Syntrophotalea carbinolica DSM 2380: one gene and its partners. The protein of the gene in region 1 binds, or shares a complex with, the protein of each later gene. Links are inferred from orthologs where the notes say so. Each region holds a gene or a part of one and is shown in the gene's direction. Other genes may lie near its edges.

Region 1 (9,574 bases):
GTACCTACGCCATGATCGCTGCCAAGGAAGGGAAGTACGCGCAGTTGCGACTGCCTTCCGGGGAAGTGCGTTTGGTTTTGCAGGATTGCTGCGCTACAGTGGGTCAGGTAGGCAATGTTCAGCACGAAAATGTGAAGATCGGTAAGGCCGGTCGTAATCGTTGGTTGGGCAAGCGTCCTCAGTCCCGCGGTGTTGCTATGAACCCCGTCGACCATCCGCATGGTGGTGGCGAGGGTAAGAGCTCCGGTGGCCGTCATCCGGTTACACCTTGGGGCGTACCCACCAAGGGCTATAAGACCCGCGTCAATAAGCGTACCGATCGCTTTATTGTACGCCGTAAGAAGTGATGTTGTTGAAACTTAGAGGAGACCACTGTGGCTAGATCGATCAAAAAAGGGCCGTATGTCGAAGAGAGCCTCCTTCGTAAAGCAGATTTTGAAGGGGGAGCCGGTTCCAAAAAGGTAATCAAGACCTGGTCTCGGCGATCGACTATTATTCCTGAGTTTGTTGGATATACCTTCGCCGTGCATAACGGGAAAAAGTTTATCCCTGTTTTCGTCACCGAAAACATGGTAGGGCATAAGCTCGGCGAATTCGCTCCTACGCGCACCTATTATGGACATGGTGCGGACAAAAAGGGCAAAAGGTAAGTGACAAGCGATTTCGCAAGAGGAGTTTCTATTCATGGAAGCTAAGGCCAAGCTTAGGTATGTGCGTCTGTCGCCTCGTAAGACCCGACTTGTGGTCGATATGGTGCGCGGAAAAAAAGTTCAAGAGGCGCTGAATATTCTGAGGTTTTCGCCCCAGAAAGCGGCCAGCATTGTTTATCAGCTGGTAGGTTCGGCTGTGGCCAACGCCGAGCAAAAGGGGGTAGCTGACGTCGACCGGCTCTTTATCGAGAGTATTTCCGTCGACCAGGGACCGGTGCTTAAGCGCTTTATGCCGCGGGCACAGGGCCGGGCCACCCGGATCCGTAAACCGACCAGCCACATTACTGTGGTTCTGAACGAAAAATAAGTTTAAGGAGGTGATGGTTTGGGCCAGAAAGTACATCCGATAGGATTTCGACTGGGAGTCGTTAAGACCTGGAGCTCCCGGTGGTACGCTGAGGGGGAATACTCTCAGCTTCTGCACGAGGATATAAAGCTTCGTAACTATCTTAAAAAACGTCTTTATCACGCCGGTGTCGCCAAGATTGAGCTGGAGCGTGCAGCGAGTAAAGCCAAAATTAACGTTTACGCCGCTCGCCCGGGCATTATCATCGGTAAAAAAGGGGCTGAGGTTGAAGCCCTTAAAAAAGATCTGGCCCGGCTCACCGATAAAGAAGTCTTTATAAACATCCAGGAAGTCCGTAAGCCCGAAATTGACGCGCAGCTGGTTGCTGAAAACGTGGCGACTCAGTTGGAGCGGCGGGTGGCTTTTCGTCGGGCCATGAAAAAAAGCGTAAGCATGGCTCTTAAATTCGGCGCTCAAGGGATCAAGATCACCTGTAGCGGACGTCTGGGTGGTGCCGAAATGAGCCGGACTGAGTGGTATCGTGAAGGGCGAGTGCCTCTTCACACCCTCAGAGCTGATATTGATTATGGATTCGCCGAAGCCAAGACCACTTACGGGATCATCGGCGTCAAGGTTCTCATCTTCAAGGGCGAAGTCCTGTCGCAGGATTAACCAAGAGAACCGAATAGGAGTATTCTGCCATGTTAATGCCCAAGAAGGTTAAACATAGGAAACAGTTTAAGGGCCGCATGAAGGGCGTTGCCTATCGCGGTAGTGATCTCAATTTCGGGGATTACGGGCTTAAAGCGGTTGAGTGCGGGTGGCTTTCCTCCCGTCAGATCGAATCGGCACGTCGTGCCATGACCAGACACGTCAAGCGTGGTGGTAAAATTTGGATTCGTATCTTCCCCGATAAGTCTCTGACTAAAAAGCCCGCTGAAACTCGTATGGGTAAGGGCAAGGGGTCGCCTGACAGCTGGGTCGCCGTCATCAAGCCCGGCATGATGTTGTATGAGATGCAGGGTGTGGATAAGGAAGTGGCCTGCGAAGCATTGCGGCTGGCTGCTCATAAGCTCCCCATGAAGACCAAGATTGTTGTCAGGGAGGATGTGGCCAATGAAAGCTAGTGAGCTTCGTGACCTTACGGTCGAAGAATTGGAAAAAAAGGTGGAGGAACTGAATCAGGAGCTGTTTAACCTGAAGTTCCAATTGGCTACCGGGCAATTGGAAAACAGCGCCCGGCTTCCCCAGACGCGCAGGGACATTGCAAGAGTTCATACTGTCCTGCGTCAAAAGCGAAGCTAATCGGCACGGGGAGATAGATTTCAATGAGTAAAATACGTGGCAATCGGAAAACCCGCGTCGGGGTTGTAATCAGCGACAAGATGGATAAGACCGTTGTGGTCAAGGTTGACCAGATGGTCAAGCATCCCATCTATAAAAAATACATCAAGAGAAGGGTCACGTTTAAGGCCCATGATGAAGAAAATCGCTGCAATGTCGGGGATAAGGTTTCTGTGGTTGAAACCCGTCCTCTGTCCCGGGATAAACGTTGGCGGGTGCGCGAAATCCTGGAAAAGAACGTAATCCTGTAGGAGATAACAGTCATGATACAGATGCAGACGATGCTTGATGTAGCGGACAACTCTGGTGCGCGTAAACTCTGCTGCATCAAGGTTCTTGGTGGCTCCAAGCGGAAATATGCCGGCCTTGGGGATATCATCATCTGCTCCGTAAAGGAGGCCCTTCCCAACTCCCGTGTTAAGAAGGGAGACGTGGTGAGAGCTGTCATCGTTCGGACCGCTAAAGAAGTACCTCGCCCTGACGGGTCGGCGATTCGTTTCGACAAGAATTCCGCAGTGGTTGTCAACCAGGCCGGGGAACCTATCGGAACCCGAATTTTTGGTCCGGTTGCTCGGGAGTTGCGCGCGCAACGCTATATGAAGATTGTGTCGCTGGCCCCCGAGGTACTTTAATCCGGAACTGGGAGTAAGAGAAATGGCAGCGAAAAAAATGCATGTCAAAAAAGATGACATGGTGATGGTCATAGCGGGCAAGGAAAAAGGCAAAACCGGCAAAATTATGCGTGTTTTGCCCGGTAAGGGACGCGTTGTTGTGGAAAACCTCAACGTTGTCAAGCGGCATACGCGACCCAATCGCGTCAATACCCAGGGTGGTATTGTCGAAAAGGAAGCCCCGCTCGATGCCTCCAATGTTGCACTCGTTTGCAGCGCCTGCAACAAGCCCACGCGGACCGGCGTGAGGGTCCTCGAAGACGGGACCAAGACTCGGTTCTGCAAAAAGTGCAACGAGACCTTGGATAAGTAACGGAGGATTTCCATGGGTGCAAGATTGAAGGAAGTATATTCGACAGAAATTGCTCCCGCCTTAGTAAAGCGGCTGCAATTGAAAAATGTTATGGAAGTCCCCCGAGTTGAAAAGGTTGTATTGAATATGGGCTTGGGGGAGGCTATCCAGAATATCAAAGTTCTGGAGTCGGCAGTAGAGGAGCTTACCCGTATCTGCGGGCAAAAGCCTGTTGTAACCAAGGCCAAGAAGTCCATCGCGCAATTCAAACTGCGCGAGGGGATGCCTATCGGCTGCATGGTTACGCTGCGTCGTGACAAAGCCTATGAGTTTCTTGATCGCTTGATCAATGTTGCTCTGCCGCGTGTTCGCGATTTTAAAGGCGTTTCCAAAAAGGGCTTTGATGGTCGCGGAAACTATACTCTTGGTATTCGTGAGCAGCTCATCTTCCCCGAGATCGATCTCGAAAAAGTGGATAAGGTGAAGGGGCTCAACGTAACCATCGTTACCACGGCCAAGAATGATGAGGAAGGGTATGCACTTATGGAAGCCATAGGCATGCCGTTCCCGAAAAAAGCCCAAGACTAGGGGAGGACGACGTGGCGAAGAAATCGATGATGATCAAGGCTGCCCGGTCGAACAAGTTCAAGGTGCGGAAATATAACCGTTGTCCTTTGTGCGGGCGTCCTCGGGCTTATTATCGGAAGTTCGATATGTGCCGGATTTGCTTGCGGAAACTTGCGCTGGAAGGCAAGCTCCCCGGCGTGATTAAATCAAGCTGGTAATTCAGTAAGGAGTTGCATCCATGGCAATGACAGATCCTATAGCCGACATGCTTACTCGCATCCGCAATGCGGGGCTTGCCAAGCATCAGAAATGCGATATGCCTGCTTCAAATGTCAAGCTGGCTATTGTCAACGTGCTCAAGGAGCTCGGCTATATCAAGAATTTCAAGCAGATCAGCGATGATAAGCAGGGTATCCTGCGTATCTACTTGAAATTTGATAACGAAAACAAACACATTATTCATGCCATCGACCGAGTTTCGACTCCGGGGTGCCGGGTTTATGTCGGCAAGGACGAAATCCCCGTCGTTAAAAACGGTCTTGGTAATGCCATCCTTTCGACCTCGAAGGGTGTTATGCACGATGCTGCCGCTCGCGAAGCACAGTTGGGCGGCGAAGTGTTGTGCTCTGTCTGGTAGAAAGCACACGGCTAAGGAGCCAGAAAATGTCTAGAATTGGGAAAAAGCCCATCGACATTCCCAAGGGCGTTACGGTGTCTCTGGCCGGAGACACGGTCACTGTAAAAGGGCCCAAAGGGGAACTGACTAGGAATATTGTTGCAGGGATACGTTTGGAAACCGCCGGTGACCAGATTCTGGTTCAGTGCGAGAAGGAAGGTAAGCAGGAGGGCGCCTATCGGGGCCTGGTGCGAGCCCTTGTCGCCAATATGGTTGAAGGTGTGACCAACGGCTTTGAACGTGTTCTTGAAATCAACGGCGTCGGCTACCGTGCCGAAGTCAAGGGAAGTGCACTTAATCTGTCTCTCGGGTATTCGCATCCGATTGAATATGCACTGCCTAAAGGGATCTCTGCCGAGGTCGAAAAGCAGACTAAGATCATTGTTCGCGGCATCGACAAAGAACTGGTTGGAGCGACCGCAGCTAAAATTCGTTCTTTCCGGAAACCTGAGCCCTATAAGGGCAAGGGCGTCAAGTATGCCGAGGAACGTATCGTGCGTAAGGCTGGTAAGGCAGGGAAAAAATAACGGAACACAGGGCAAGGAGATAGACAGTGAACGCCGCATTGAAAAGACGCCAGGCGCGATTGAAAAGGCAGGTTCGGGTGCGCCGGAAGCTTCGTGGCACGCCGGAAATGCCCAGATTGTGCGTATTCCGCAGCGCCAAGCATATTTATGCGCAGATTATCGAAGACGTGACCGGGAAGACCCTGGTTTCGGCCTCAACGGTCAATTCCGATGTCGTCGAAGGTCTCGAAAATACAGGAAATGTCGAAGCCGCCAAGGCTGTTGGCAAAGCCATTGCCCAGAAAGCTTTGGGGATGGATATCAAAAACGTGGTCTTCGACCGGAACGGTTTTCTCTACCACGGGCGTGTCAAGACCCTGGCAGAGGCCGCCCGGGAAGCCGGTCTGTCTTTTTAGTTAAGGAGGATATCTTTGCTTCGCATCGATCCCAATGAGTTGGAATTGACGGACCGGGTTGTTCACATCAACAGATGTGCCAAGGTCGTCAAAGGTGGACGGCGTTTCAGTTTTTCGGCGCTGGTTGTTGTCGGGGATGGTCAGGGAATCGTCGGCTATGGACATGGTAAAGCCAAAGAGGTTCCCGAAGCGATTCGTAAGGGCGTGGAGCAGGCCAAGAAAAACCTGATCCGTGTGCCTTTGAAAGATCGCTCCATTCCTTTTGACGTTATCGGAAAATTCGGTGCAGGCCGGGTTCTGCTCAAGCCTGCATCTGCAGGTACCGGTGTTATTGCCGGTGGTGCCGTTCGTGCTGTGCTGGAGGTCTCCGGGGTTGGCGACATCCTGTCAAAGTGCATTGGTTCCAATAATCCGCACAATGTCGTACGTGCTACCATAGACGCATTGTCTCGCCTCAAAAGTGCTGAGGAACTGCGGGCTTTGCGTGGCGCCGATACCGAAGAATAAATTCGAGCCGACGAGGAGGGTTTCATGGCCGGACAAATCAAAGTGACCCTGAAGAAGAGCGGCATCGGTCGCAAAGAATATTTTACGAAAGTTCTTAAAGGTCTTGGTCTCACCAAGCTCCATAAGACGGTGGTACTCACCGATACGCCTGAGATCAGAGGTATGATCCGCAAGGTGTCCCACATGGTTGTGGTCGAGGACTGAGAGAGCGAGGGATTTAGATATGGATCTGAGTAATCTGCGGCCGGCTATCGGCTCTACAAAGAATCGGAAGCGCATCGGACGTGGACCCGGTTCTGGTAACGGTAAAACCGCCGGTAAGGGCCATAAGGGTCAGAATGCTCGTAGTGGTGGTGGTGTGAAGCCCGGTTTTGAAGGTGGACAGATGCCTTTGCAGCGTCGACTGCCGAAACGTGGTTTCAAATCGTTGAATAAAAAGGTTTACGCTCTGGTTAACCTTCGTGACCTGCAGGATATTTTTGAAGCTGGCAGTGTCGTGGACATTGAGGCTCTTGGCCAGAATGGCCTTGTTAGCCGTATCTACGATGGGATCAAAATCCTTGGGGATGGCGATCTCGATAAAGCTTTGACTGTAAAAGCTCATAAATTCAGTCAGTCTGCCATTGCAAAAATCGAAGCTGCTGGTGGGAAAGCTGAGGTAATCTAAATTGTTCAAGCGCATCCAGAATATTTTCAGCATCCCGGAGCTTCGTCATCGAATTTTGTTTACCCTAGGGATGCTCGCGGTTTACCGTGTCGGCTGTCATGTGCCGATCCCCGGGATTAATGCCGATGTGCTTGCAGAATTTTTTCAGAAAACCGAAGGTACTCTCCTTGGTATGGTGAGTGCCTTTACTGGTGGGGCGTTGGCGCGCATGACCGTCTTCGCCCTGGGCATTATGCCCTATATCAGTGCGTCCATTATATTACAATTGCTCGGTGTGGTTTTCGAACCTGTGGAACGTCTCTCGAAAGAAGGCGAGCAGGGTCGTAAAACCATTACCAAGTGGACCCGTTACGGTACGATTGTTCTTTCCATCGTACAGGGAACGGGTATCGCTGTCGGCCTCCAGTCGATGACCATCGGTCAAGCGCCTGTCGTGTCTTCGCCTGGCATCGGTTTTATCCTGCTGACGGTTTTGACCCTTACTTCCGGTACCGCTTTTATTATGTGGGTCGGTGAGCAAATTACTGAGCGTGGTATTGGCAACGGTATCTCCCTGATCATCTTTGCCGGTATCATTGCGGATATGCCATCCGCCGTATTCAATACCCTGCGATTGGCCAATACGGGTGCCCTCAGCCCTGCTAAACTGCTGTTTGTGCTTGTAGTGGTGATAGCTACTGTCTGGGCTATTGTGTTTATGGAGCTTGCGCAGCGCCGGCTGCCCATACACTATGCCAAGCGTGTGGTCGGTATGCGTAATTATGGAGGACAAAACAGTCACCTGCCTCTTAAAATCAACATGAGCGGTGTCATTCCTCCGATCTTCGCCAGTTCCATCATCATGTTCCCGGCGACGGTGGCTAATCTGATAGATATTCCATGGGTGCAGAAGGCTGCCGGTTGGATGGCACCGGGAAATCTCGTATACTACATCTTTTATGTTGCATTTATCATCTTCTTCTGCTACTTCTACACGGCTGTTACCTTCAACCCTGTTGATGTTGCGGATAATGTGAAAAAGCAGGGTGGTTATATTCCGGGAATACGTCCGGGTAAGGCGACATCCGATTATATTGACTCGGTACTCGGGCGGTTGACATTTGCCGGGGCTGCTTATGTTTCCCTGGTATGTGTGTTGCCGACTCTTTTGGTTTCTGGGTTGAATGTTCCCTTCTTTTTTGGCGGGACATCACTGTTGATCGTGGTGGGTGTTGGGCTTGATACAGCCTCTCAGGTTGAAGCTCATCTTATTTCGCGTTCCTATGAAGGGTTCATGAAAGGCGTGACGCTTCGAGGGCGTCACGGTTAGGAGTGTGAATTTAAGATGAAGATGATTTTGTTAGGACCCCCGGGGTCGGGTAAGGGGACTCAGGCAAAAATGCTTTCAGAGCGTCTGGGTATTCCTCAGATTTCCACTGGTGATATGCTGCGGGCTGCAGTTAAAGAAGGTACGCCCATGGGTGTCAAGGCCAAAGCCAAGATGGATGCCGGTGCCCTGGTTCCCGATGAAGTTGTGGTTGGTATTGTCCGTGAGCGGTTGGTCAAGGACGATTGCGACAAAGGGTTTATCCTGGACGGATTCCCCCGGACGCTTCCGCAGGCCGATGCGCTCAAGCAGACCCTGGGCGACCTGAAAAAAGATCTTGATGCGGTTATCTCTCTCGAGGTCGATAACGATGCTGTCGTCGGGCGTGTAGCGGGTCGTCGTACCTGCCGTGATTGCGGGAAGATGTATCATGTCGAATTCGATGCTCCGGCTGTTGCCGATAAGTGCGACAAGTGCGGTGGTCAGCTGTTTCAGCGTGACGATGATAAAGAAGAAACAATCCGGAAGCGGCTCGATGTATATGCTCAGCAAACAGCTCCGCTGATTGCATATTACCGGGCTGACGGTCTGCTGCGGGACATCGATGGTATGAAAGACATTTCGGGTGTTCAGCAACAGATTCTGTCTGCCCTGGGTTGTGGGCTGTGATTCTGATAAAAACCGGTGATGAACTGCGCCGCATGCGTGATGCGGGGCGTATCGTCGCCGAAATCCTGGCGCTTCTCTCGGAGAAAATAGCCCCGGGAGTGACAACCCTCGAACTTGATCGTTTGGCGGAGCGCGAATGCAGGAAGAGGGGGGCTAAGCCTGCTTTTAAAGGGTATGGCGGGTTCCCGTTCAGTATTTGCGCATCTCCCGAAGACCGGGTCGTGCATGGGTTTGCCAGCGACCGGCCGTTGGTTGAGGGGGAAATCCTCAGTATCGATTTCGGAGTTGTCTGGAAGGGATTTCATGGTGATTCGGCTGTGACCCTGCCTGTGGGTGCCATTGGCGCCGAAAAACAGAAGTTGCTGGATGTTACCCGGCGGTCTCTCGAAATGGGAATTGCGCAGGCAAAGGTCGGCAACAGGCTGTTCGATATCTCCCACGCAGTACAAAGCTATGTTGAAAAACATGGTTTTAGTGTGGTGAAGGAATTTGTAGGACATGGCATCGGACGGGGTCTGCACGAGGATCCGCAGGTGCCGAATTTCGGCCCGCCAGGTCAGGGGCCGTTGTTGCGTAGCGGCATGGTGCTGGCTATCGAACCTATGGTCAACGCCGGTAAAGGTGGCGTTAAGGTTCTCGAAGATGGCTGGACAGCGGTGACGTTGGATGGTAAACCGTCTGCTCACTTCGAGCATACAGTTGCGATTACCGAAGAGGGGCCGCAGATATTGACCGCCGTTTAAAGGATCAAGAAAAAGAGAAAGGGTCGGTCTTGAAATAAAACTGTGGCCTTTTCGGAATATCAAGCATCGTACATAAAAGGGATGATCAATGAAAGTTCGAGCTTCGGTCAAGCCGATTTGTTCCAAGTGTAAAGTAGTCAGACGCAAGGGAATTGTCAGGATCATCTGCGAAAACCCCAAGCATAAGCAGAAACAGGGATAAAGGGATCAGGAG
Region 2 (9,964 bases), 1.9 Mb from region 1 along the record:
GTTGATACCGCCTATTTAACAACCTTTAAATCCGACGGCTTGATTATTGCAACTCCAACCGGGTCGACGGCTTATAATCTGTCCGCCGGCGGACCGATTATTTCGCCGGGTTTGCACTGCCTGGTTGTGACACCCATCTGTCCGCACATGCTGGCCAACAGGCCGCTTATTGTTTCCGATACCGCTTGTATCCGCATCGAGATGAAGCTTCGGGACCAGGATGTGGTTTTGACGGCGGACGGACAGGTCGGCATGGCGCTTGAGGCCGGGGATGTCGTTGAGATTCGCAAGGCCGACCGGTGCACCCGATTGATCAAAAGTCCGTCGAAAGAGTATTTTGAAGTGCTGCGTACCAAGTTGGGATGGGGGGAACGCTGACCCCGGTACCTCGGTGCGTGTGCAGGGTTGCTCAATCAAGGGGGAACAATGCTGACGGATCTCCATATCAGGCATTTCGCGATTATTGACCGACTGCATGTGTCATTCTGTGACGGATTCAGTGTGCTCACGGGTGAAACCGGTGCCGGCAAATCGATCATTATCGATGCGGTGGCCCTTATCCTGGGCGGGCGGGCCAAACCGGAGCTGGTACGTACGGGTGAGAACGAGGCTGTGGTGGAGGCGGTTTTCGACCTTTCCGGTACGCCCCTGTTGCGGCGCGAACTGGCTGAGGCCGGGTTCGGGGACGAGGACGAACTGTTGGTAAAGCGGGTTGTCAATCCGACAGGGCGCAATAAAATTTTCATCAACGGTTCGCTGGCCAAGCTGTCCCAATTGCAACCGATAACCACCCGCCTGATGAATATCTATGGACAACACGAACATCAGAGCCTGCAACGCGTCGAGCACCATCTGTCCCTGTTGGACCGTTTTGCCGGTTTGACTGAAGAAGTCCAGGCGTACGGCGAAGAGTTCGTACAGGTTCGTGAACAGACCCTGCATCTGCAGTCCCTTGAAGAAGCCGAACACCAGCGGCGCGAGCGCCTTGAACAGCTGGAGTTTCAGCGGCGCGAACTGGCGGCGGCCGCCCTCCGGAAGGGGGAAGAGGAGGAGCTGCTTGTCGAGCGACGTCTGATGCAGAATTCCGAGCGTCTGGTGCGGGTTGCCGAGCGCGGCTACGAAGCCTTTTACGCTGCCGAGGGGGCGATCAGCGAGCAACTCGATGCCGTTGCAGGCGACTTGGAGAAGCTTTGTGATGTCGATGCGTTCTTAAGTAAGCCGGCGGAAGAGATCCGTAGCGCTTTGTATGTGATCGAAGATGTCGCCTTCAAGTTGCGCGAGTATGCCGGACGGGTGGCGTTTGATCCGAACCGGCAGGCCGAAGTCGAAAAGCGTCTGGATATAATCGCCGGTCTTAAACGCAAATATGGTATGGAGGCCGATGGTCTTGTTGCCCATGCGCAAACGATCGATGACCAGATCGAGGATCTGCTTCATGCCGACGCCAGGCGCGAAGCCCTGCAGCAGGCTTTGTCCGAAAGTGAACAGGCTCTCCGCGGGAAGGCGGAGGCTATTTCAGTTCGACGTCAAGAGGCCGCCGAACAATTGGCCCGTGCGGTGGAAGAACAGTTGGCAGATCTTGCCATGCAGCGGGCCACTTTCGAAATGCGGCTTTTTGCCCTTGACGAGCCCGGTCCCCAGGGGCTGGAGCGGGGCGAATTCTATCTTGCACCGAATGCTGGCGAAGCGCCCAAACCTCTGGCCTGGATCGCCTCGGGGGGGGAGTTGTCCCGAATAATGCTGGCCCTGAGACGGGCGGCCCCCGGCGGAGATGAGATCTCTACGCTTATCTTCGACGAAGTCGATGCCGGCGTCGGAGGGGTCGCTGCAAGCGCTATCGGTGCGAAGCTTCGCGATATCGCAAGCCAGGCGCAGGTTCTTTGTGTAACCCATCTACCCCAGGTGGCTTCCTTTGCCGATCATCACTACAGGGTGCAAAAGCAGGAAAAGGACGGACGTACCTATACGGAACTGATATCGTTGGTCGGAGAGCAGCGGGTCGAGGAAATGGCGCGCATGCTGGGCGGAGCCCAGGTCACGGAGCGGACCCTGGAGCACGCTCGCGAAATCATCGATCAGTCCATGACGCAGCAACAAACAGAGGGGTGAATTCATGATCCGTAAAGCACGTATTCCTGACGTCAAGGTCATTCATAAGTTGTTGCTCAGCTATGCCCAGAAAGGGCTTATGCTGTCTCGCTCTCTGGTCGATATGTACGAATGCCTGCGTGATTTTTACATTCAGGAGCAGGATGGCGAGGTGGTTGGTGCCGTGGCTTTGCATATCTGCTGGGAAGACCTGGCGGAGATCCGCTCGCTGGCCGTTTCGCAGGCTCATGAACGCCGAGGCGTGGGGCGCCAGCTGGTTCAGGCCTGTCTGGAGGAGGCGCGGGCCTTGGGTATAAAGCAGGTCTTCGCCCTGACCTACCAACCGGGTTTTTTCGAAAAAATGGGTTTCGACTATATCGAGAAGTCGGAGCTCCCGCAAAAGATCTGGAGCGATTGTCTCAAGTGCCCCAAGTTTCCCGATTGCGATGAAATTGCCATGAGCCTTCGGCTCTGATGGCCCGTCCGGTTTGACCTGTTATTTTCGGCGCGGTTTGTCTGGCGCTCTCTTGCGGGACGGTACCGGTGCGCAAAGAGCCGGCTTTAATTCTTGACAGATGCGCCACTTTGCTTTATTTACCAAGGATTGTATTTTATTTACTGTTGTTTCTGGAGGTTTTCTTGCCCGCCGAGAAGTATTCCATCATCATCATTCCCGAAGGCCATCGCCGTACCCGCCGCTTCCAGGTAAAGCGCAACTGGGCACAATTGCTGGTGGCCGGTATGGTTGTGGCGATACTTGCAGTTGCCGGTTTGGCCTATTATGCCTGTCAGATCCATTTCGATCGTGCCGAGTTGCAGCGTCTGCGTACCGAAAGACGCGATTACCAGCAAAATTTGCGGCGGATGGCCGGTCAACTGCAGATCCTGCAAAAAGAAATGGTGGTGCTGGCCAACAACGATACCAAGGTCCGGTTGATGACCAAGTTGGCCAAGCCGGTCGACAATGTGCCCGTTGGGGTCGGGGGCCCCATCGAAACCGATCCCGCCATAGAGCTTTCCGGGGTGCAACGTCAGATCGACGAAATCCGGCAGTCCATCGATCTGCGCAGGGAAAGTCTCGAAGAGTTGCAGGGAGCGCTTAATGATCAGCGTTCGCTGTTTGCGGCCCGGCCCAGTATCAAGCCTGCCAAGGGGTGGATCACCTCCGGCTTCGGGTTGCGAAAGTCGCCCTTTGGCAATGGCAGCAAGATGCACCACGGACTGGATATCGCGGCCCGTACCGGCACCCCGGTGTTGGCGCCGGCCGACGGAGTCGTCAAACGCGTGCGCACCGCGTCGGATTACGGCAAGATGGTCGTTGTCGATCACGGTTACGGCTATCAGACGCTTTACGGACACAACTCGAAAGTGCTGGTCAAGGTCGGCCAGCGTGTGCGGCGGGGTGATGTCATTGCCCACATCGGCAACACCGGACGTTCCACCGGACCTCACTTGCATTATGAGGTGCGTTTGAACGGCGTCCCCGTTAATCCCCGAAAATTTTTCTGATCATCCTATCGTTCTCCGGCCTCGGCAACCCCGGGGCTTTTTTGCGAACAACCCTATTCAGATACCGCCCATTCCCGTTGAGAGAATCGCTGTCTTTATGGTACACTTCGCCCCGTCCGGGTGACACGTAATGGCAGCCCGTCTCCCCTCATCCTCCCCGGCCACCTGATGGCCGTAAAAACGGAGTCTTCTTTATGTTTGAAAACATACTGACAAAAATATTCGGCAGTAAAAACGAGCGTGATTTGAAACGCCTTCAGCCTTTGGTAGCGCATATCGGGAGCTTGGAATCGGAGTTGGAAACGCTTTCCGAAGAGCAACTGGCCGGAAAGACCGTGGAGTTTCGTCAACGCCTTGCTGAGGGAGCCTCTCTGGATTCCCTGCTGCCCGAAGCTTTCGCCGTGGTGCGCGAAGCGGGCAAGCGGGTATTGGGCATGCGTCATTTCGACGTGCAGTTGATCGGCGGCATGGTCTTGCATAAGGGCAAAATTGCCGAAATGAAAACCGGCGAGGGTAAGACCCTGGTCGCCACATTGGCTGCTTATCTCAATGCTTTGCCGGCCAAAGGCGTGCATGTCATTACCGTCAACGATTATCTGGCCAGTCGTGATGCCGAGTGGATGGGACGGATTCATCGCTACCTTGGCTTGACTGTCGGTTGCATCGTTCACGGCCTGGATGACCGTCAGCGCAAAGAAGCCTATGCCTGCGATATTACCTACGGCACCAACAATGAATTTGGCTTCGATTATCTTCGCGACAATATGAAATTTTCTTTGGACGACTACGTCCAGAGGCCTCTGAGTTACGCGATTGTCGATGAGGTCGATTCTATTCTTATCGATGAAGCGCGGACTCCGTTGATTATTTCGGGCCCCAGCGAGTCCTCCAGCGAATTGTATTATTCGGTAAATCGGATCATCCCCATGCTTGAGAAGGGGGAGACCATCGAAAGCCGGGACGGCCGGGTGGGCCAGACCGTGCGTGAGTATACCGGCGATTTTACCATCGACGAAAAAGCCAAAACCGCGTCTTTGACCGAAGACGGTGTGGCCAAGGTGGAGCGATTGCTGGGGGTGGAAAACCTTTATGATCCTGGAAATATAGAGTTGCTGCATCATGTCAACCAGGCGCTCAAGGCTCACGCGTTGTTCAAGCGGGATGTCGATTACGTTGTCAAAGACGGCGAGGTGATGATAGTCGATGAATTCACCGGCCGCCTTATGCCCGGGCGTCGTTGGAGCGACGGATTGCACCAGGCGGTGGAAGCCAAGGAAGGCGTCAAGATCGAAAGCGAAAACCAGACTCTGGCGACCATCACCTTTCAGAATTACTTCCGCATGTACGACAAACTCGCGGGGATGACCGGTACCGCGGATACCGAGGCGACGGAATTCAACCAGATTTACAGTCTGGATGTGATGGTGATTCCTACCAACCGGCCATTGGCTCGGAAGGATGAGGGCGATGTCATCTACAAAACCAATCGAGAGAAGTTTCTTGCGGTGGTCGAGGATATTATTGAGAGACACGCCGGGGGGCAGCCGATCCTGGTCGGGACGATCTCTATTGAAAACTCCGAAGTTCTGTCGTCCATGCTGCGCAAGCGTGGTGTTCCGCATAATGTGCTTAACGCCAAGCATCATGAGAGAGAAGCGGAAATTGTCGCGCAGGCAGGACGCAAAGGCGCTGTGACGATCGCCACCAATATGGCCGGCCGCGGTACGGACATTATTTTGGGCGGTAATCCCGATCTGCTGGCCCAGCGTGAAAGTGCCGGTGCCGAAAATCCCGAGGCGGCCCTTGCCCAGGCTCTGGTCAAGTATCAGGAAGTGTGTGCGCAGGAAAAACAGGACGTTCTTGCCGCGGGCGGTCTTTATATCCTCGGTACGGAACGCCATGAGAGTCGTCGCATCGATAATCAGCTGCGCGGGCGTGCCGGACGTCAGGGCGATCCCGGTGCCAGCCGTTTCTATCTCAGCCTCGAAGACGATCTGCTGCGTATCTTCGGTTCTCACCGGGTTGCCTATATCATGGACCGCCTGAAGATTCCTGAAGGTGAGCCCATCGAGCATCGTTTTATTTCTAAGGCCATTGCAAATGCGCAAAAGAAAGTAGAGGCCCACAACTTCGATATTCGTAAGCACCTTATCGAGTACGACGATGTTATGAACACCCAGCGTAACGTGATATATGCGCAACGCCGGGAAGTGCTGGGGGGCGAGCAACTGCCGGAGACGTTCGCCGCTATTATTGATGAGATGGTTGAGGATATCGTTGCCACCTTCTGTCCGGAGAAAAGTGCTCCGGAAGATTGGGGCTGGGCCAGCCTCAACGAAGACTTTTTCAGCCAGTTCAACATGCCGCCGGCGCCTCTGGAGGTACCGGCCAGCGACCTTACGCCGACCGTTATGCTGGAACATCTCAAACAGCAGGTCGATGCGCGACTGCAGGAGCGGGAAGCAGAGTTCACGCCGCCGGTTATGCTTCATCTGATGAAAGTACTTTTGCTGCAGACGATCGATGCCCAGTGGAAAGACCATCTGCTCTCCATCGATCATCTCAAGGAAGGGATCGGCCTGCGGGGTTATGCCCAGCGCAATCCCAAGGAAGAGTACAAGCGGGAGGCTTATGAACTGTTTCTGCAGATGATGGGTCGCATCCGCCAGGAAGTGGTGCAAAAGCTGTTTCGCATTCAGTTGGCCAAGGAACAGGATGTCGAGCGTATGGAGCAGCGTCAACGCCGGCACCGGATTTCCCTTAATCGCGCCGGGGGCGAGGCCGAGGCTGCCAAACCGGTTGTGCGGGATGAGAAAAAAGTGGGGCGCAATGATCCTTGCCCCTGCGGCAGTGGTTTGAAATATAAAAAATGTTGCGGCCAGTAACGGACGCTGATCCAATCGTTCGGTTTCTCTGAGACGACGACGGAGTGCATGATGGTAAAAGTCAATGGGTTTTCTTTTGTGGCCCGGTCAGCCGGAATTCGTAAATCCGGGAAGCCTGATCTCGGTCTGATCTTTTCCACGGTGCCGGCACGCTGTGCCGGAGTGTTCACCACCAACAAGGTGCAGGCTGCGCCGGTCCTGGTGACGGCGCCGCGTATTGCTGCGGGGGAATGCCAGGCGGTACTGGTCAATAGCGGTAACGCCAACGCCTGCACCGGCGAGGTCGGTATGCAGGATGCTCTGCGCTGTGGGCAACTTGCCGCCAAAAGCCTGGGCATCGATGAGCAATTGGTGGCGGTTTCGTCTACCGGCGTTATTGGGCACCCTCTGCCCATGCCGTTGCTTGAAAAAACTATCCCCGGCATGTCCGAGGGGTTGTCGGAAACCGCCGTGGACGACGTCGCCAACGCGATGATGACCACCGATTCCTTTGCCAAGGTTGCCAGCCGACAGGCTGGCGACAGCGCTCCCTATACGATCCTGGGGGTCGCCAAAGGCGCCGGAATGATTCATCCCAACATGGCCACCATGCTGTCTTTCGTTATGACCGACGCCTGCGTTGATCAGCATTTTCTTCAGCAGGCGCTGCGCCAGGCGGTGGAGGGCTCTTTCAATATCATTACGGTGGATCGCGATACCTCGACCAACGACATGGTGCTGGTTCTGGCCAATGGTGAATCCAAAACCCCTGAGATCGTTGCCGACTCCGCTGAGGGACAGGAATTTGCGGAGTTGTTGCGGGGGGTCTTGCTCGACCTGGCCAAAATGATTGTTCGCGATGGCGAGGGGGCCACCAAGTTGGTGCACGTGTGCGTCAACGGAGCTGCCGATGACGGCGATGCCCGTAAGGTGGCCTACAACGTTGCAACCTCCAATCTGGTGAAAACAGCATTTTTTGGCGAAGATGCCAACTGGGGTCGGATTATCGCCGCGGTCGGGTATTCGGAAGCGCAGGTGGATCCCAGTCGCATCGCCATCTTTTTCGATGGAGTTCCGGTGGTTCAAAAGGGACTCGGCACGGGACCCGAGCTTGAGGCGCAGGCGACGGACGTACTTAAACAGGCCGAATTTTCCGTCACCATTGATCTCGGTCTTGGCGATGGGCGAGGCGAATACTATACCTCTGATCTTACTTATGAATATGTCAAGATAAACGCCGATTATCGCACCTGAGATCGGATGGTTTTATGCTGTGATTGATTGACTGGGCCACCTCGGGCGCTTCTATTCACTCCGGGGTGGTTCTGCTTTTATGCTGGGAATTTGTACGACTGGATCACCCACCTTCAGGCGAAAGGTTTCGTTGTGAAATCTCCTGCCCCATATATCGATCATACTCTGTTGAAAGCCGATGCGACTTCCGCGCAGATCAGGCAATTGTGTCTCGAGGCGGCTCACTGGCAGTTCGCTTCGGTCTGTATTCCGCCACGCTTTGTGTCCGAGGCGGTAGCATGTCTGGCCGATAGTCAGGTCGCCGTTGGAACCGTTGTCGGTTTTCCTTTGGGATACGACACCGCTGCAGTCAAACGTGCCGCCACCGCACAGGCGGTTGCCGAAGGGGTTGACGAGATCGACATGGTCATCCCCTTGGGAGCGGCGCTCGAGGGCCGTCTGGATATGGTTCGGGAGGATGTGATTGGTGTGTTGGATGCCGCTGCCGGTCGCCTTGTAAAGGTTATTATCGAATGCTGTTACCTCGAGAACGCAAGGAAGGTCGAACTGGTGGAGTTGCTGGCTGAAGCGGGAGCAGACTATGTGAAAACCTCCACGGGATTTGCCGTGTCGGGTGCTGCCGAGGCCGATATCCGGCTTCTGCACCAGGCGGCCGGGGGGCGCATAAAAGTCAAGGCTGCCGGCGGGGTCAGGGATTGGGAGACCTGTCGGATAATGCTCAAGGCAGGTGCGCATCGCGTCGGAACCAGTAATGGCGTGCAGATTATACAGCAATGGCAGGAGGCGCCGGAATTATGACCTTACGAAAATGGCAGCGCGTTGTTCTGATCGTCCTGGATGGTGTCGGCGTCGGCGGCCAGCCGGATGCCTCTGCATATGGAGACCAGGGGGCCAGTACCTTGCCTCACGTGGCCGAACGTTGCGGAGGCTTGAAACTACCGACCCTGGAGAAACTCGGTCTGGGCAGGATTGTGCCCATTGCCGGTGTTGACGCCGTGGCGGAGCCCAGCGCTCTGTATGGACGCATGCTGGAGCGATCCAAGGGGAAAGACACGACTACGGGGCACTGGGAGTTGGCCGGATTGGTTCAAGGTGAACCTTTTGCATCTTACCCCAAAGGGTTTCCCGATGAGATTATCGACGCCTTTGCCGGGCTGGCCGGTGTGCGTCCCCTGGGTAATATCGCAGCCAGCGGCACCGAGATTCTCAAACAACTCGGCATGGAACATTTGCAGACCGGGCGACCTATCGTCTATACCAGTGTTGATTCGGTTTTTCAAATTGCCGCACATGAGGAGGTTATGTCGTGTGAAGCTCTCTATGCTTTATGCGAAGGCATGCGGAAAGTGCTTGATCGCTATCGTGTGGGGAGGGTCATTGCTCGACCTTTTGTCGGAACCAGCGCCGAGAATTTTGAGAGAACCTCGGGGCGCCGGGATTTCGCCATGCCGCCTCAGGGCGATACCTTGCTGAACGATATGCAAAACGCCGGCATGACGGTTTTGGGCGTGGGGAAAATCAGTGATATCTTTGCCGGCCAAGGGATCAGCCGTGCGTTGAAAAGTACCGATAACGCCGATGGCATGCGCAAGACCCGTGAAGCCCTGGCACAAATCGAGCGAGGGCTGGTGTTCACCAATCTTGTGGATTTCGATATGCTCTACGGTCATCGTCTCGATGCGCTTGGATTCGGCCGGGCCTTGGAGGAGTTTGACGCCTGGTTGGGAGGTTTTTTGGCGGATTTTCGTGATAGCGACCTGTTGATTATCACTGCAGATCATGGCTGCGATCCGACCACGCCAGGGACGGATCATACCAGGGAGAGTGTGCCGCTTCTGGTCTGGAGTCCGGCGCTTGTTTGCGGGCAGGATCTTGGAGTCCGTGAAAGTTTTTCCGATGCGGCGGCGACTATCGCCGACCTGTTTGACCTTGAAATCCGTACGGGCCAAAGTTTTATGGATCGGTTACTCTGAGGATTTATTTCAGGTCAAGGCGGGGAGGTGCAAAGTCATGTTTGGTACGGCGCCGGCCTGCGTGTTCGTCTGCCAATCACAGCGAACCTTCTGGACCGATAACTCTTCCATGAAGCAGTTTTCGATATAGCGTTCAAGCAGCCGATAGTTATCTGGCTGCAGGTCGATGAACTCGACACCTAGTCCCTGTTGATAATTGTTTTTCGGGTCCGGATGGACGCAATACAATACACGCCCTGTCAGTTCAAGCTCCTGTTTCATGCCCAGCAAGGGCAA
Region 3 (9,723 bases), 700 kb from region 1 along the record:
ATTTACCGAGCGCGCCCAGGCCGCCAGACACCTTGAGGCCGGTGCGGGGCGCGTGATCATTACTGCGCCAGGTTGCGGTGAAGACATAACCCTGTGCATGGGGATCAACCACCGGCAATTCGATCCCGAAACGCATTTCGTTATTTCCAATGCATCCTGTACCACCAATTGCCTGGCTCCGGTAGCCAAGGTGCTGATGGATAATTTCGGCGTGGTTAAGGGCATGATGACAACGGTTCATTCCTATACCAACGGTCAGCAGATTCTGGATTATCCCGCAAAAGACCTACGTCGGGCTCGGGCTGCAGCTTTGTCCATGATACCGACCACCACCGGGGCGGCCCGCGCTGTGGCCAAGGTGCTGCCCGAGTTGGCGGGACGCCTGGACGGGATCGCGGTGCGGGTGCCGACGCCCAATGTCTCCCTGATTTCCCTGGTTACGGAAACCCGGAAAAACACCACCATCGAATCCGTCAACCATGCGTTGCACATGGCGGCTGAAGGGCCGTTGAAAGGTGTGTTGGCTTATTCCGAAGAACCCTTGGTGTCCGTCGATTTCAATGGCCATCCGGCGTCTTCGGTGGTCGACGCGCTTTCCACCAATGTGCTCGGTGGTAACATGGTCAAGGTCTTGTCCTGGTACGACAACGAGTGGGGATACTCCAACCGGGTGGTGGATTTGGTCCGCTATGTTGCATCTTGCTGACAACGATCTAAAGTTTTAACGGTGCCGGTCTCGACAGTTGAATGGCCGTGCCTGCCATATATTCTGCTATCAATTCAACAATCGCGTGCGGGAGGTTTTTCATGTTCACTAAAATGACTGTCAAGGATGTCGATTTCAAAGGTAAGCGTGTGTTCTGTCGCGTCGATTTTAATGTACCTCTCGATAAGGATGGGCGGATTACCGACGATACACGCATTGTCGCGGCGTTGCCGACCATAAAATATATTCTGGAACAGGGCGGCCGCCTTATTCTTGCCTCCCACCTGGGACGGCCCAAAGGTACGCCCAAGCCCGAATTCAGTTTGGCTCCGGCCGCCGAACATCTTGGCGGCCTGCTCGGTCAGTCGGTCATCATGGCACCCGACTGCATCGGGGCCGAGGTCGAAAAACTGGTGGATCAGCTGGCCGAAGGTGCGGTCCTGATGCTTGAAAACGTACGGTTTCACAAAGGCGAAACGGAAAACGATCCGGCTTTTTGCAAGCAGCTTGCGGCCCTGGCCGATGTCTATGTGAATGACGCCTTTGGTACCGCGCATCGCGCGCATGCTTCGACCGAGGGGGTGGCTCGGTTGCTGTCGCCGGCGGTGGGCGGCTTCCTCATCGAAAAAGAATTGCGCTATCTCGGGCAGGCCATCGCCGAACCGGTGCGTCCTTTTGTCGCTGTGCTGGGCGGTGCCAAAGTGTCGGATAAGCTGCCGGCCATTGAGAATATGCTGGAAAAAGTCGACGCTCTGATAATAGGCGGGGGTATGGCCTACACTTTTCTCAAGGCCAAAGGTTACGACCTGGGCAATTCTCTGGTTGAAGAAGATCGTTTGGAAATGGCTTCCGAACTGATGGCACGCGCCGCTGCCAAGGGCGTTGCGATGCTTTTGCCGGAAGATCATCTGGCCGCTGCGGAATTTAAAGCCGACGCTGAGCACAAAGTATGCGGCAATGATGATTTTCCTGCCGGATGGATGGGGTTGGACATCGGCCCGCGAACCATAGACCGCTTCAGTGAGGTGCTCAAGGACGCCGGAACGGTGGTTTGGAACGGCCCCATGGGAGTATTTGAATTCGATACCTTTGCTCAGGGTACCTTTGCCGTAGCCAAAGTTATCGCCGAATCACAGGCTGTATCCATTGTCGGCGGCGGAGATTCTTCCGCTGCGGCCAAAAAGTCCGGACTGGCGGACAAAATGACCCATATATCTACAGGCGGCGGTGCTTCTCTGGAATTTCTCGAAGGCAAAGCCCTGCCCGGCATCGTTGCCTTGACAGATAAGTAGCAGGCGGTGCTTCACCGCGAGGCCTTTCGCTTTCATTCATGACCTGATATGACAGTCGGGTATGTCAGCAAACGTATGTCCCTCGCTCCAATTTTTATGCGAGGGACACTTACTGCATTGTCCGGAGGGAAAAGATGCGCAGACCCTTTATTGCCGGAAACTGGAAACTGCATAAAACATCGGCGGAGGCCGCGGCCCTGGTGGGAGAGCTGAAAGGCGCGCTGTCCGATGTGGTTGACCGCGACATTGTCGTGGCTCCCGTATTCACCTCGTTGGCTGCGGTCATCGCCACGCTCGAGAAAAGCGACATTTCTGTGGCTGCCCAGAATTGTTACCCTGAAAATCAGGGGGCCTTTACGGGCGAAGTGTCGCCAGCCTTGCTGAAAGACGCCGGTTGTCGCTATGTTATCGTCGGGCATTCCGAGCGCCGCCAGCTTTTCGCCGAATCCGATGCTTTTATCAACCGCAAAGTCAAGGCTGTTATCGATGCCGGGCTGTCGGCTATTTTATGTATCGGTGAAACGCTGGAGGAGCGGGAGGCGGACAAGACCTTTGATGTTCTTGAGCGCCAGGTGCGGTGCGGCCTGGAGGGGCTGGATGCGGCTGCCATGGAACAGATTGTGGTGGCCTATGAGCCTGTATGGGCTATCGGTACCGGCAAAACCGCCACCGACAGTCAGGCTCAGCAGGCGCACAGCTTTATTCGCAGCCTTGTTAACGATATCTTCGGTTCCAAAGTGGCTCAACAGGTCAGAATCGTCTATGGAGGTAGCGTTAAACCCGGCAATGTCGATGGTCTGCTGCAACAACCCGATATCGATGGTGCGCTGGTTGGCGGCGCCAGCCTTAACGCCGAAGATTTTATCCGTATCGTGAAGTTCAAAGCGGTTTAAGGAAAGACATGCAGGGCACGTCGTTTAACAGCCCCTGCAGGTTGCTTTGGCTGCGGGGTCGTTCTTGCCCCTTTTCATTGCGGGTGATCTGTGTTAAGTTCGCGCATTCGCGAAATCAATGTTCACTTTAGGAGTTGATAGATATGCTGACCCTTTTGATTATTCTTCATGTGCTGGTGTGTGTGGCCCTTATTGTCATTGTGCTGCTGCAGGGCGGCAAGGGCGCTGAAGTCGGCGCGGCATTCGGCGGAGGTGGCAGCCAAACCGTTTTCGGTGCCACCGGCGGCGCGAGTTTTATGAGCAAGCTCACGACCGGTGCTGCGATCGTTTTTATGCTGACCAGCCTGATTCTGGCTTATTTTTACAAGATTCCCGGTGTTGACAGCGTCATGCCGGAGACGATGGGTACTCCGACCGTACAGGAACAGACGGTAACCCCTGAAGAAGCCCCTGCGGCTCCGGCGCCGGTCGAAGAAAAAGCCGCACCCGGAAACTAAAATAAAAATCACGCAATTTCATGTTGACAGAAGCCGCATAAAAAAGTATAAAGTTTCTCGCTCAACGCCGAAGTGGTGGAACTGGTAGACACGCCATCTTGAGGGGGTGGTGGCCAATTGGTCGTGCGAGTTCGAGTCTCGCCTTCGGCACCATAAAAAGATAAAAGCCCGTAATCATTTTTGATTACGGGCTTTTTTTTATGGTGCGCCAGGCATGGCGCGTAGCGTCTTGACTGGCGCTGTTTGGGCTGCTGTGGTGGCAGTCGGATGACTTGGGGGTGCAAGTCCCCTACGGACCCTGATGACGGGAACCGTTAGCTGAACAGCAAGGGTGTCCACCGCGAGGTGGAATCTGAAGGAAGCTGTAGGCAAACTTCCGGCCCGACGAACAGGAATCGCATACGAGGCAGTGCCATCCGGGCGAGAAGGCCATAGTCTTCAAAGCCCGATAGTCATCCGGGAGGGTGGTGCTGTATATGCGGCGGGTATGTGGAAGGAAGGTCACGCGTCTTACCCTGGGAGATCTGTCAACCTGCCTCGTGCTACCGGCATCGCAAGGTGTCGGGATGGGTTGGCAGAAGTCAGCAGAGGCCATAATAGCCGGGCTAACCACTTTGGCGAAGGGCCGAACACGAGGCGCTTTTCAGGAGGCACGAATTTCGATGACGATCGAAGAAGCAGAAGCCCTGGTTGAGATGCCGGGGGCCAGGTCCGAGGGTAGCGACCGGAAGTCGCGAGAGTACGGCATCGGTGCGTCAAACGTCACGGCATGCAGTGAATCATCCTGGACGGAAGTGGCAACGCGGCTGATGGAAGAAGTCGTCAGTCGCGGCAACATGATGGCGGCTTACCAGCGAGTGGTCAGGAACAAGGGCGCGGCGGGCATCGATGGAATGCCGGTTGGCGACCTTAAGACCTACCTGCAGGAGCAGTGGCCGCGCATCAAAGAAGAACTGCTGACCGGAACCTACCAGCCTCAGCCGGTGCGGAAGGTGGAAATTCCCAAGCCCGGTGGCGGGATGCGTATGCTCGGCATTCCCACGGTGCTGGATCGGCTCATTCAGCAGGCGCTGCATCAGGAGCTGATGCGGCTGTTTGAACCGGAATTCTCCGAGCATTCCTACGGGTTTCGTCCCGGACGGAGCGCCCACCAAGCCGTTCAGTCCGCCCGTCGGCACGTAGCCTCCGGGCGGCGCTGGGCGGTCGATATCGACTTGGAGAAATTCTTTGACCGCGTGGGCCACGACATACTCATGTCGCGGGTGGCCCGCAAAGTCAAAGACCGCCGGGTATTAGGGCTGATTCGCCGATATCTGACGGTCGGTGTGCTTGAAGGGGGGATTATTTCGCCAAGGGTGCAGGGGACGCCGCAGGGCGGCCCGCTTTCGCCCCTGCTGTCGAACATCCTTCTCGACGAGTTTGACAAGGAACTGGAGAGGCGGGGCCACGCCTTCTGCCGCTATGCCGACGACTGCAATATTTACGTGCATAGTCGCCGGGCGGCCGAGCGAGTCATGACCTCGTTGACACGGTTTCTGGAACAGCAGCTCAAGCTCAAAGTCAACCGCGTCAAAAGCGCCGTTGGCCGCCCCTGGGAAAGAACCTTTCTGGGCTACAGCATGACCTCTCACAAAAAGCCCCGCCTGAAAGTGGCGGGATCTTCCGTGAAGCGGTTCAAGACTAGCTTGCGAGAAATCTTTCGGCGGGGAAGGGGACGCCGTCTCAAGCGGGTCATCGAAGAGACCACTCCGAAGCTTCGAGGTTGGATCGCCTACTTTCGCCTGGCGGAGGTTAAGGGTATCTTCGAGGATCTTGATGGTTGGATCAGGCGGAAACTGCGCTGCATTCTGTGGCGACAGTGGAAGCGCCCCTTTACCCGAGCCAGGAATTTGATGCGGCGGGGATTGCCAGAGCATCGGGCGTGGCGATCCGCCACAAATGAGCGAGGCCCCTGGTGGAACTCAGGAGCCTCGCATATGCACGATGCACTTCGGAAATCCTACTTCGACAGACTGGGGCTGGTCTCGTTAGTAGATTACCGCAGACGCTTTCAGTGCGCTTTGTGAACCGCCGTGTACGGAACCGTACGCACGGTGGTGTGGGAGGACGGCGGGGGTAACCCCGCCTCCTACCCGATTCAAAAAAATGAAATAAAGGTTAAGCGTTATTTTTATTTTCTGGAAATAATGGAATCGTTTTGATATAAGAACATATATTGAATTTGCAATTTTATTTTTCTTTCAAAATCACCAAATCACATAAGAAACATTAAGTCAGAAGGTCGGATATTTATTCCGATTTAGTTTACAGCGTGCTGTTGTAGATTAGCGCATTCGTGCGGCCAATGTTTACGACGTGCCCAACAGTGTGAACATGCCTTTTGGTCGTGTACTGATTTTCTTCCTGGCTTAGTAAATTCTCCTGGGTACCAATCAGGCATCGTTGTAGACGAACAGGACTGCATTTCAATCTTGATTGCGATGCATCCCACGCCTTTTTTAAACAGACCCAATTTCTAGTTATGTATACGTATGCATATCGTGGGGCTGTTTCTTGCGACAGGTGGCGTTTTTCATTGTTTTTTTGGTCATAAGATTCAAGGGAGTATCCCGCATCATTGGGGAACAAGTTTGTTCGACTCTTCGGTCGCGGTCCCGGATTCGGTTTTCCTCGGCCAAAACCCTCTTCAGGCCAGGGGCAAATGCAAAAAAGTTATCCGGTCACTTTCATCGTGTGAAGCGTTGAAATTTTATTTTGCAGTAAGCATTATGAAACAGGATGGGGACTTATGAAAATTCAGGGGAAAATTACAGTCGGCGGCGTCATTCTGATCGTTCTTACCGCCATAAGCATTGTCGGTGTTGCCTTGTATCAAAAAGGTGTTCTCCAAAAGCAGATCGACCGGGAAATTGAATTAATGGCTGAACAGGAGGGGGCCAAGGTTGCGCAGAATATTTACCTGATGTCCCAGGCTATGGCCGAGTCGGTCACCAAGCAGGTTCAGGCCAACCTGAATGTCGCCCAGGAACTGCTTGATCATGCCGGCGGCATTGCCCTTTCGGATGAGACCGTGTCCTGGACGGCAGTCAATCAGTTTACCAAGCAGAAGGTTGCTGTTGATCTTCCGAAGATGTATGTGGGCGGGGCTTGGCTAGGCAAAAACACCCAGGCCGAGGAGGTCACGCCCTTGGTCGACAAGGTTTATGAACTGGTTGGTGGAACCGCCACGGTGTTTCAGCGCATCAACGATGAAGGCGATATGCTTCGAGTGGCCACCAATGTGCTCAAAGCGGACGGCAGCAGGGCCATCGGGACTTTCATTCCCCGCATCCATGGTGGCAAGCCGAATCCGGTCATCGAGGCTGTGCTTAAAGGGCAGACCTATATCGGTCGGGCTTTTGTGGTCAATGATTGGTATATAACCGCCTACAAACCGATCTGGAATGAAGATAAAAGCCGTGTCATCGGCGTGCTGTATTTCGGTGAAAAACAGGAGAATGTCGAAAGCCTGCGTAAAGGTATCCTCGATATCGTGGTCGGTCGTTCCGGTCATGTCTATGTGGTCGGGGTATCCAAGGATCAGAAGGGCCGGATTCTTCTTTCAAAAGACAAAGCCGTCGAAGGCCAGAATCTTCTGTCAGCGAAGGACGAGAATGCTTCGCCCTATATCAAGAATATCGTGGAGAAAGCCGCTGAACTGAACAGCACCTCCGGAAGGATCGAAACCTTTGTCGAAAAATATGTACTGAAAGATGCAGATACGGGAAAATCTTCGACAAAACTTGGGGTCGTATCCTACTACAAACCGTGGGACTGGGCGATTGTGGCCGAATACGATGCCCGCGACATCGAGGATTTGATAGCCGGCGTCAATAGCAATCTTCAGGTCATGGAAAAGTGGATTGTCATGATTGCCGTGATTGCCGGTGCTTGTACGGTTATCGGCGCCGCACTTGGCGGACGTGCCATCAGCAAGCCGTTGGGGCAGGCTGTCGCCATGCTGAATGCCTTGGAAGCCGGCCAGCTCGATCAACGCCTGGATATCCAAGGCCAGGATGAAATCGGCGAACTGGCCATGACGATGAACAGATTCGCGGATAATCTCGGCGATGAAATACTGGCCACTTTCCAGCGAATGTCCGAAGGGGATTTTACTTTTGAAGCTACCGGTATGATCAAGGAACCGCTGGCAAACACCAATCGTGCCTTGAATGATCTGATGGCCCAGGTTCAGCGGGCCAGCAGCCAGATTTCTTCCGGTTCCGATCAGGTTGCCGACAGCAGTCAGGCATTGTCGCAGGGGGCGACCGAATCGGCCAGCTCCATGGAACAGATCGCTGATTCCATGCGGGAGCTTGAAGCCAAAACCAGGGATAATGCCGATACTGCGGTACAGGCAAATGCGTTGGCTGCAAAGGCGCGGACAGTGGCTGAAACCGGAAAATCCCAGATGGAGGATATGGTTTCCGCTATGCAGGACATTAACGCTTCAAGTCGGGATATTTCCAAAATCATCAAGGTTATCGACGAAATTGCCTTCCAGACCAATCTGTTGGCTCTCAATGCCGCCGTGGAGGCCGCCCGCGCCGGTCAGCATGGCAAAGGCTTTGCCGTAGTAGCCGAAGAGGTCCGCAGCCTGGCGGCCCGCAGTGCCGTGGCTGCCAAAGAAACGGCGGAACTCATCGAGGGTTCGGTAAACAAAACAGAACATGGTAGCGAGCTTGCCGGCAATGCAGCTTCCGCTTTGGAGCAAATCGTGGCGGAAATTGCTCGTGTGACCGATTTGATCAGTGGCATGGCGATGTCTTCTCAGGAACAGGCTGAAGGCATTATCCAGGTGAACCAGGGGTTGACGCAAATCGATGCCGTGACCCAGCAAAATACCGCCACTTCGGAAGAAAACGCTGCCGTGGCTGAACAGCTTTCCAGTCAGGCCAATGTTCTGGAGCAACTCATTTCTCAGTTTAAGTTGAAAGATCAAAAACAGTCGAACCATTTGTTGCTTAAATAATGTGGTGTCACCCGTTCTGATGTATCTTGAAGCGCTCCTCTGGGGCGCTTTATTTTTATGGCATGGCTATTTGTTTTAAATCTATCTGAGAGGGAGTTTGCAGCGAAGATCAAAGTATGTTGTTTAAACGGTTCAGCGCGGCAGACGTTGCATTTGCTCAGCCAACTCGCTCCAGTTGCGACGGCTGTATATAGCGGGAATCCCGAGTTGCTTGACCTGGGATTTGATCTTGCGCGCTGCCGTATGATGTAAAAAATCGGTGAAAAACAGCACGGCATCCACATGACGCGGAATGGTGTTTTTAGCGGTTTTGCTGTTGCGGGCCGGCCAATGGGTAATGCGGGTGGCGCCGATTTCTTCAAGGCGCGGGATCAGGGCATTGATTCGATCGGCACCGATAATGAGGAGGGACATGGCGGCTTTCTCCTTCTTTGGGAAAGTACGACAACGAAACTCGTAAAATGACCTATTACCCCTGCAAAGGGGTAACCTGCCTCGCAAAGTAGCAGAAAATGAAAACCGTTTTCAAGTAAAAAATTAAAGACTGGCAGGAGGAGCCAACTATAGAAGGGGCAGGGGGCCAGTATTTTGGCCCCCTGATCTTTATGGCGCTATTTCAGGTACGAGCAGCAATAATCGGCGACTTCCTTGATTTTAAGGGAGAATTGGGAGTTTGCCGGTACCTCGAAACTCTGTCCTTCGTGGAAAGACTGCCAGGTTTCGGCGCCGGGAAGCAGTACTTCCATGGATCCGCCCAGCATCTCCATGACTTCGGCCGCGGCCGTGTCGAAGGTGTATTCGCCCGGCATCATGATGCCGAGGGTTTTTTTCGTGCCATCGGCAAAGATAACAGTGCGGCTGGTGACCTTGCCGTCGTAGTAGACGTTGGCTTTTTTGATGAGAGTGACATTTTTGAACTCTGACATGGTTTTGTTCTCCTGATATGGTTATGAAGATGATACCCACGCAAAGGGCGGTCGTTATCCTTGCGATCGATACGATCCAGGGCTTAACGCCATGAATCATGGTTCGCTTATCGATGAATGTCAAATAAAACATGGCCCGGAGACGTTCTCGATATAAATCGCGCATGGTGTACCCTTAAGGCAGGCATGCGATTCTTGAAGCAGGACTGATACACATGCGATGTATGCTTCTACAGGTTCTTTGATGTTGACCATGGAGATGTGCCAATTTATAGTATGGACATTGAGTAAAACTCATAAATTGGAGGTTTGGCATGCAGAAAGAGCAGGCTCAGCAACGCGCCGACCGTATTCGTGCTTTCAGGCAGGAACTGGAAACACTGGAAGATGAGGATGTC

What was found.
Region 2: the proteins of secY (region 1) and secA are in contact, whole or in part, in a crystal structure (PDB 3DIN), measured with the Thermotoga maritima proteins. The link is inferred for Syntrophotalea carbinolica DSM 2380 from one-to-one orthologs. Residues at the interface, in WP_004081795.1 of Thermotoga maritima: Glu108, Gly109, Glu110, Glu111, Ala236, Glu237, Arg238, Arg239, Ile240, Thr241, Ile242, Gln243, Tyr244, Ala245, Arg246, Arg247, Val248, Thr249, Gly250, Arg251, Arg252, Val253, Tyr254, Gly256, Ala257, Ser258, Thr259, Tyr260, Leu261, Pro262; in WP_004082002.1 of Thermotoga maritima: Glu261, Ala262, Arg263, Lys300, Ala301, Arg302, Thr303, Ile304, Ile305, Leu323, Tyr324, Asp325, Pro326, Val329, Ser330, Tyr333, Ile336, Lys340, Phe345, Val349, Glu363, Phe364, Tyr374, Ser375, Gly376, Gly377, Glu393, Ile395, Thr482, Ser483.
Region 3: secY (region 1) and secG share a complex: the UniProt entries of both Escherichia coli proteins name them as parts of the sec protein translocase complex. The link is inferred for Syntrophotalea carbinolica DSM 2380 from one-to-one orthologs.

Annotation. Positions count from the first base shown.
Region 1 is NC_007498.2:855,321-864,894, forward strand. The notes cover bases 5,966-8,797. They hold secY (preprotein translocase subunit SecY), read left to right. Parts: upstream 5,966-6,643; coding sequence 6,644-7,951; downstream 7,952-8,797. Other genes in these bases: rpsE (30S ribosomal protein S5), read left to right, coding at 5,966-5,975; rpmD (50S ribosomal protein L30), read left to right, coding at 6,000-6,179; rplO (50S ribosomal protein L15), read left to right, coding at 6,199-6,642; PCAR_RS04385 (adenylate kinase), read left to right, coding at 7,967-8,617; map (type I methionyl aminopeptidase), read left to right, coding at 8,614-8,797. Also shown: rplB (50S ribosomal protein L2), read left to right, coding at 1-347; rpsS (30S ribosomal protein S19), read left to right, coding at 375-650; rplV (50S ribosomal protein L22), read left to right, coding at 685-1,017; rpsC (30S ribosomal protein S3), read left to right, coding at 1,036-1,668; rplP (50S ribosomal protein L16), read left to right, coding at 1,698-2,123; rpmC (50S ribosomal protein L29), read left to right, coding at 2,113-2,301; rpsQ (30S ribosomal protein S17), read left to right, coding at 2,325-2,591; rplN (50S ribosomal protein L14), read left to right, coding at 2,604-2,972; rplX (50S ribosomal protein L24), read left to right, coding at 2,995-3,324; rplE (50S ribosomal protein L5), read left to right, coding at 3,337-3,891; PCAR_RS18265 (type Z 30S ribosomal protein S14), read left to right, coding at 3,903-4,088; rpsH (30S ribosomal protein S8), read left to right, coding at 4,109-4,507; rplF (50S ribosomal protein L6), read left to right, coding at 4,534-5,073; rplR (50S ribosomal protein L18), read left to right, coding at 5,100-5,468; more of rpsE, read left to right, coding at 5,484-5,965; more of map, read left to right, coding at 8,798-9,360; rpmJ (50S ribosomal protein L36), read left to right, coding at 9,449-9,562. UniProt on the Escherichia coli protein: The central subunit of the protein translocation channel SecYEG. Consists of two halves formed by TMs 1-5 and 6-10.
Region 2 is NC_007498.2:2,712,912-2,722,875, reverse strand. What follows is about bases 3,461-6,682. They hold secA (preprotein translocase subunit SecA), read left to right. Parts: upstream 3,461-3,791; coding sequence 3,792-6,482; downstream 6,483-6,682. Other genes in these bases: argJ (bifunctional glutamate N-acetyltransferase/amino-acid acetyltransferase ArgJ), read left to right, coding at 6,534-6,682; PCAR_RS12685 (M23 family metallopeptidase), read left to right, coding at 3,461-3,597. In the rest of the region: PCAR_RS12700 (NAD(+)/NADH kinase), read left to right, coding at 1-378; DNA repair protein RecN, read left to right, coding at 427-2,109; PCAR_RS12690 (N-acetyltransferase), read left to right, coding at 2,114-2,563; more of PCAR_RS12685, read left to right, coding at 2,728-3,460; more of argJ, read left to right, coding at 6,683-7,715; deoC (deoxyribose-phosphate aldolase), read left to right, coding at 7,848-8,513; PCAR_RS12665 (phosphopentomutase), read left to right, coding at 8,510-9,688; PCAR_RS12660 (PilZ domain-containing protein), read right to left, coding at 9,698-9,964. UniProt on the Escherichia coli protein: Required for protein export, interacts with the SecYEG preprotein conducting channel.
Region 3 is NC_007498.2:1,556,094-1,565,816, forward strand. What follows is about bases 1,731-4,711. They hold secG (preprotein translocase subunit SecG), read left to right. Parts: upstream 1,731-3,034; coding sequence 3,035-3,388; downstream 3,389-4,711. Other genes in these bases: PCAR_RS07505 (phosphoglycerate kinase), read left to right, coding at 1,731-1,998; tpiA (triose-phosphate isomerase), read left to right, coding at 2,133-2,891; ltrA (group II intron reverse transcriptase/maturase), read left to right, coding at 4,051-4,711. In the rest of the region: gap (type I glyceraldehyde-3-phosphate dehydrogenase), read left to right, coding at 1-706; more of PCAR_RS07505, read left to right, coding at 808-1,730; more of ltrA, read left to right, coding at 4,712-5,454; PCAR_RS07530 (methyl-accepting chemotaxis protein), read left to right, coding at 6,177-8,399; PCAR_RS07535 (DUF2325 domain-containing protein), read right to left, coding at 8,532-8,813; PCAR_RS07540 (pyrimidine/purine nucleoside phosphorylase), read right to left, coding at 9,011-9,325; PCAR_RS07545 (DUF2157 domain-containing protein), read left to right, coding at 9,640-9,723. UniProt on the Escherichia coli protein: Subunit of the protein translocation channel SecYEG. Overexpression of some hybrid proteins has been thought to jam the protein secretion apparatus resulting in cell death; while this may be true it also results in FtsH-mediated degradation of SecY.